DNA from 3 places in the Afipia sp. DC4300-2b1 genome. Region 2 is predicted to be linked to each of the others. Evidence: predicted binding sites of a transcription regulator. Region 2 holds the regulator's gene; each other region holds the start of a gene.
What was found. The regulator HrcA, encoded in region 2, represses chaperone genes, less so after heat shock. The targets are predictions, from matches to a motif close to GTTAGCACTCNCNNNNNGNGAGTGCTAAC.
Positions count from the first base shown of each region.

Region 1: the regulator HrcA is predicted to act here: its motif matches at 926-954, upstream of groES (co-chaperone GroES).
Region 3: the regulator HrcA is predicted to act here: its motif matches at 1,096-1,124, upstream of ACP7AL_RS09610 (co-chaperone GroES).

Region 1 covers NZ_JAFCSX010000001.1:383,103-385,371, forward strand. Annotated here, with positions in the region: gene ACP7AL_RS01930 (MFS transporter) at 1-140, opposite strand, end outside; gene ACP7AL_RS01935 (hypothetical protein) at 200-736, opposite strand; gene groES (co-chaperone GroES) at 1,057-1,353, shown strand; gene groL (chaperonin GroEL) at 1,525-2,269, shown strand, end outside.
Region 2 covers NZ_JAFCSX010000001.1:1,143,449-1,145,717, forward strand. Annotated here, with positions in the region: gene grpE (nucleotide exchange factor GrpE) at 1-425, opposite strand, end outside; gene hrcA (heat-inducible transcriptional repressor HrcA) at 516-1,607, opposite strand; gene rph (ribonuclease PH) at 1,768-2,269, shown strand, end outside.
Region 3 covers NZ_JAFCSX010000002.1:611,316-613,584, forward strand. Annotated here, with positions in the region: gene groL (chaperonin GroEL) at 1-682, opposite strand, end outside; gene ACP7AL_RS09610 (co-chaperone GroES) at 739-1,053, opposite strand; gene ACP7AL_RS09615 (DUF1353 domain-containing protein) at 1,225-1,770, opposite strand; gene ACP7AL_RS09620 (usg protein) at 2,062-2,269, shown strand, end outside.

The DNA.
Region 1 (2,269 bases), 760 kb from region 2:
GACCAGCCATGGGCCGCCGCGATGTGGGGCATCGTCAGCCCGGGCGGGTAGAACAGCGCGCCCCAGCCCAGGACCTGTGTGATGCAAAGAACGATGACGGCGCGGCTGGGCCCGGAGCTAAATACCTTGGGCCCGGCCATTGCGCTTGCACTTCCCTGACGTCGCGAATTATCCGTCCGCCGGCGTCAGGCCTCTTGTCTCAGGCCCGCGGTGCGCAGCGAACATACACCATGGTTCCATAACGGCTGGAGGCATCCTTGTCGATGAAACGCGTCATCAGCACCCGTCCGTCGAACGAGACGATCTCGCGGTCCTTCTCGCCGCCGACCGGACCGGCCGGACCGATATAGTTCTTGCCGCTCTGGCTGCCTTTCAGGCGCAATTCCTGCGGCGTGGCTTCGTCCGGCAGATGCATGATGACACCGCCGGTGGCGCCTTGACCGATCACGTAGGGATTCTTGCACTGGCCCCGCGCCGCGGCTTCGGTTCGGGCACGATCTTCCGGCTTGTGGAACGAGGCGAGACCCCAGCGGCCGACAATTTCATCGGCCCGGATGGTGGCCGGCACATCGGGAGCGACGCCCGGTTCCTGCACGGTCGGCTGCGATCCGCCGCCGAAGCCGCTGAACCCACCGAAACCACCGCCACCGCAGGCACCGAGAAAGCCCGACAATAACGAAATGGCTGTCAACGTAACGATTCTGGAGCCTTTGGTACGCTCACTCACTGTGGTCATGGTGTCTCCCGGCAAGAACACTTGGCTGCCTGCCAGACCGACAGACCCGCCGTCACACTGCGTGAGCTGACCCCCGTCAATACGCAGCGTTCCCCTTTATGGTTTCCAGATCATCCTATATTGGCCTCACCAAGGCCTTAAGAGCCTTGCTTGACAGGATCGATACCAACCCATATTCCCGACCCCGTCATTAGCACTCTTGGAGCGCGATTGCTAAGGGCAAGGCTTCGTCCCCTCAAGGGGTTAGCCGAGCCCATTATCCACGGCCCGCGCCCCGCCGCACGTCAAATCTTACCTAACCAACGCCCAAAGGACATCCGATGGCCAAGACAACTTTTCGCCCGCTGCATGATCGTGTCGTCGTCAAGCGTATCGACGCCGAAGAGAAGACCAAAGGTGGCATCATCATTCCTGACAGCGCCAAGGAAAAGCCTTCGCAGGGTCAGGTCGTCGCCGTCGGCCCCGGTGGCCGCGACGAAGCCGGCAAATTGATCCCGATCGATCTGAAGGCCGGCGATACGGTGCTGTTCGGCAAGTGGTCCGGCACCGAAGTGAAGCTCGACGGTGAGGAACTCCTCATCATGAAAGAGTCCGACATCATGGGCGTGCTGAAGTAACGCACGTTTGCACGCTGTCATGGCCGGGCGTAGCCGTTCGAAGAACGGCGTTCTGGAAAACGCCTATGTCCCGGCCATCCCGACAAGATGAGCACCGCGCCTGATTGACCGGGATCACCCGGACAACCCCGGTGATGACATCATTCGACATCTCAATTTGGAGGAATCCCCATGGCTGCCAAGGACGTAAAATTTTCCGGAGACGCGCGCGACCGCATGCTGCGCGGCGTCGATACCCTCGCCAACGCCGTCAAGGTGACGCTGGGCCCGAAGGGCCGCAACGTCGTGATCGACAAGAGCTTCGGCGCACCGCGCATCACCAAGGACGGCGTCACCGTCGCCAAGGAAATCGAGCTTGAGGACAAGTTCGAGAACATGGGCGCGCAGATGCTGCGCGAAGTCGCCAGCAAGACCAACGACACCGCAGGCGACGGCACCACCACCGCCACCGTGCTCGCCCAGGCGATCGTCCGTGAAGGCGCCAAGTCGGTTGCCGCCGGCATGAACCCAATGGATCTGAAGCGCGGCATCGACATCGCCGTGACTGCAGTCGTGAAGGACATCGAGAAGCGCGCCAAGCCGGTCGCCTCCTCCGCCGAGATCGCGCAGGTCGGCACCATTTCGGCCAACGGCGACTCCACCATCGGCTCGATGATCGCCAAGGCGATGCAGAAGGTCGGCAACGAGGGCGTCATCACGGTTGAAGAAGCCAAGTCGCTCGACACCGAAGTCGACATCGTCGAGGGCATGCAGTTCGACCGCGGCTATCTCTCGCCGTACTTCGTGACCAACCCCGAGAAGATGACCGCCGAACTGGAAGACGCTTACGTGCTGCTGCACGAGAAGAAGCTGTCCGGCCTCCAGGCCATGCTGCCCGTGCTCGAAGCCGTGGTGCAGACCGGCAAGCCGCTGCTGA
Region 2 (2,269 bases):
GGTTCAAGCTTCTGCACGCCGTTTTTCTCGAGCGCCTTGTGCAGCGACTTCTCGGTCAGCTCAACGCCCTCGATCAGCGCCTTGAGGCCGGGATCGGCGGCTTCGCGGGCTTCCATCGGCACGGCATCCAGCGCGCGCTGCAGATTGTCGGCGATGTCGAGCACGTCGCGCGCGAAAGCCGTGATGCCATAGGTCCGCGCGTCGGCGACTTCACGCTGGGTCCGCTTGCGCAGATTTTCCATCTCCGCGAGCGTGCGCAGCATCCGGTCCTTGGCCTCGGCCACCTCCTTGGTGAGCGCTTCGACCGAACCCTCCTCGGGATCGTCGGGCATCACGTACGGCTTTGAGACCACGGGCTCCTTGTCGTTCGCCGGTTCCGGCGCCGACGCGTCCTGCGGTTCCTTTTGCCCATTGGAATTGGCCATTGCTTACCCTTTTCAGCAAATCGTCGTCGTCATGTGGGATTGTTAGCCCGCATATCGTGCTTTAGAGGCGGAAAATCAAGCGCAAACGCACTATTTGCCGATCAGCTGGCTGACGATCCGGGCGGCGTAATCGACTGTCGGGATGACCCGCGCATAGTTCAGCCGGGTCGGGCCGATGACGCCGAGCACGCCGACGATATGACCCGCGCCATCGCGATAGGGCGCGATGATGGTCGAGGAACCGGACAGTGAGAACAGCTTGTTCTCGGAGCCGATGAAAATGCGCACACCGTCGGCGCGTTCCGCGCGGCCAAGCAGATCGATCACGCCTTTCTTGGCTTCAAGATCGTCGAACAGCAGCCGCACCCGCTCGAGATCCTCCATCGCGTGAAGATCTTCCAGCAGATTGGCGTGACCGCGAACGATCAGTTGCCGCTCATCGCTGGCGCCGCCGGACCAGCTCGCAATACCCGCCGCGATCACCTTCTGCGTGAGTTGATCGAGCTCGCTGCGTCCCGCCGTCAGCGCGGCTTCGAGTTCGCTGCGCGCCTCCGCCAGTGTGCGCCCGCGAATCCTGGCGTTGAGAAAATTCGAGGCTTCGGTCAGCGCCGACGACGGCACGCCCGGCTGCAGCGTCAGCACGCGATTTTCGACCTGGCCGTCTTCGGCCACCAGCACGACCAGCGCCTGCGTCGGTTCCAGCCGCACGAATTCGATATGCTTGAGCCGCACATTCGACTTCTGCGTAAGGACCACGGCGGCTGCGCGGGTCAGACCCGACAGCCGTGTCAGCGCTTCGCTCAGCGCGGCTTCGACTGACGTTGCTCCGCCGACGGATTTAAGCTGGCTTTCGATCGACTGCCGCTCCGGCTCGGTCAGATCGCCGACCTGCATCAGCGCATCGACGAAAAAGCGCAGGCCGAGTTCGGTCGGCAGCCGGCCCGCGGAGGTGTGCGGCGCGTAGATCAGCCCCAACTGCTCGAGATCCGACATCACGTTGCGCACCGAGGCCGGGGAAAGCGGCATCGTGATAAGGCGCGAGATGTTGCGTGAACCCACCGGCTCGCCAGTGGCCAGATAGCTCTCGACGATCTGGCGGAAGATATCCCGCGACCGCTCGTTGAGCTGCGCCAGTCCGGCGTTCGGCGTGATCAGATGGCCTATCGGGTCATGGTGGGCCAAAATCGGGCTCCAAACGGGTTGTTCCTGCTACAATTGTCCATGCCGCAGGACGATGACAAGCCGCATTCTGCGAACATCCTTATCTTCCCTTGCCGCTGCGGTCCCAACCCCCTAAAAGCAGCGCCAAATCAGGATTTTCCGGAATATCAGGAGGTTTTTCATGCGGCCGAGCCGTCGCGCGCCCGACGAACTGCGCCCCGTCACGCTGGAACGCGGCGTGGTCAAATACGCCGAAGGTTCCTGCATGGTAAAATTCGGCGACACCCATGTGCTGGTCACCGCCACGCTGGAAGATCGCCTGCCGCCCTGGCTCAAGGGACAGGGCCGCGGATGGGTCACCGCCGAATACGGCATGCTGCCGCGTGCCACCCATGAGCGCATGCGCCGTGAATCGGCTGCCGGAAAGCAAAGCGGCCGCACCGTCGAGATCCAGCGCCTGATCGGCCGATCGCTGCGCACCACCGTCGACCTTGTTGCGCTGGGCGAACGCCAGATCACCGTGGACTGCGATGTCATTCAGGCTGACGGCGGCACACGCACTGCTTCGATCACCGGCGCATGGGTCGCGCTGGCGGATTGCCTGCAATGGATGAAGGCGCGCAACATGCTCAAGAACGACAACGTGCTGCGCGACAACGTCGCCGCGATTTCCTGCGGCATCT
Region 3 (2,269 bases), on a different contig from region 2:
AGAGCTTCTTCTCGTTGATGAGGATGTAGGCGTCGTCGAATTCAACGCGCATCTTGTCGGCGTTGGTGACGAAGTAGGGGGAGATGTAGCCGCGGTCGAACTGCATGCCTTCGACGACATCGAGTTCGGTGTCGAGCGACTTGGCTTCCTCAACGGTGATGACGCCTTCGTTGCCGACCTTCGCCATGGCCTTCGCGAGGAAATCGCCGATTTCCTTGTCGCCGTTGGCCGAGATGGTGCCGACCTGGGCGATCTCGTCGTTCGAGGTGACCTTCTTGGAGTTCTTGACGAGGTCTGCAACGACCGCTTCGACCGCGAGGTCGATGCCGCGCTTCAGATCCATCGGGTTCATGCCGGCGGCAACAGCCTTGGCGCCTTCCTTCACGATGGCCTGGGCCAGAACGGTCGCGGTGGTGGTGCCGTCGCCGGCAGCGTCTGCCGACTTCGAGGCCACTTCACGGACCATCTGCGCGCCCATGTTCTCGAACTTGTCTTCAAGCTCGATGTCCTTGGCGACGGTGACGCCGTCCTTGGTAATACGCGGAGCGCCGAACGACTTGTCGAGGACGACGTTGCGGCCCTTCGGACCGAGCGTCACCTTCACGGCGTTGGCGAGGATGTCGACGCCCTTGAGCATCTTGTCACGGGCTTCGACGCCGAATTTGACTTCTTTGGCGGACATGTTGGGTTTCCTTGAGTGTCAGGACAAGTTGGAATTCTGGGTGGGAGAGGGCGCTCTTAAGCGGCCTTCTTCTTGGCGCTGCCATCGGTGATGACGCCCATGATGTCGCTTTCCTTCATGATCAGCACTTCCTGGCCGTCGATCTTGACCTCGGTGCCGGACCACTTGCCGAAAAGGACGATGTCGCCGACGTTCAGGTCGATCGGGATCAACTTGCCGGCCTCGTCGCGGCCGCCCGGACCGACCGACAGGATCTCGCCCTGGGAAGGCTTTTCCTTCGCGCTGTCCGGAATGATGATACCGCCTTTGGTCTTCTCTTCGGCGTCGATGCGCTTGACCACGACGCGGTCGTGAAGCGGACGGAATTTCATGCAGTCCTCCTAATAGCTTGATAAGGCTAAGTTTTTTCAAATGTTAGCAGTCATGGTAGGCGAGTGCTACCGCAACTGACACGGACATAGGCCGATGGCGGGTGCCGGGCAAGGGTCTTTAGCAGAAAAATTGGCACTCTGATTTGACGGCTGCCAATTTTTGCTCAAGCGTTAACGCGGAGCCGGCCCCTCGTTTCCGGGCGATTGGGGCGGAGGCGGAGGTGTCCCGGTCTGCCGCCTGCGCTTGCTCACAATGTCCAGCTCCGGCCGGGGCGCGACCTCGGCGGGCATCGGCTTGTCGTTTTTCCAGGCCATGGCGCGGGCGGCCTGCAAGGACAGGAAACCAAAGGTGCGCACCGCCGCCCACATGATCCATCGGGTGAAGAAACCGACGCCGGAGACTTGCATCGCCTCATAAAAGATCGCGTCGGCGCGCTGCCTGGTCGGCGCCTCCGGGTGCGGCTCGGTGCCGGGGCGTAGCTCGTTGTAAAGATAGTCATGGACCACAGCGGCCCGGCTGTAGCGGCCCCACGTCGGCAGGAATGACTGGAAGAGACGCGGGATCGATGCGCCGTCGGTCTCGAACAGCTTGTGCACCTCGATCACGTGGCCGGAGTTCTCGTCGCCGACCTCATAGACCAGCGGCTGTTCAAGCCGCCACGTCCGGCAATCGACGTCCAGCTGCGTGATGGTGAGTTCGCCGGTGAAACGGCTCATGGCCCCGCTCCATATTTACGGGATGCGAGAGTCGCACGGGCGCGGCGAACTGTCAGCAGCAACCTTGTCAGCAGTCGCGGTGAGGTGCTGCTAATGCATTGAAAGATAACACTTTATTTAACATTTGAGCTTGTGATGAAGCTTCGTATTGGGTCAGATTCTCAGACAGCGCGTTTGTTCGCGACGTGGAATCCGGTTCGCGACTTGCGCGCTCAACAGAGAGTGGGTGCGAGCGCGTTCGACAAAACCGGTTGCCACTGTTTGCCGATCGCCTCCACCAAGGAGGTACTGATGGTCCCGAATGCTACCGTTTCTCAGGGCAACGTATCTGAGGACTTCAAACGGCAACTCGCCGGTTACGGCCTGACGACGGCCGAAATTCTCTACCGGCGCCCCGATCACCACTGGCTGCTGCAATCCTACGTCTGGCAGAACTACGACCTGTTCCCGAAATTTCCGGCGTTGAAGGATTTTCTCGCATTCTGGCAGGAGAAGCTGG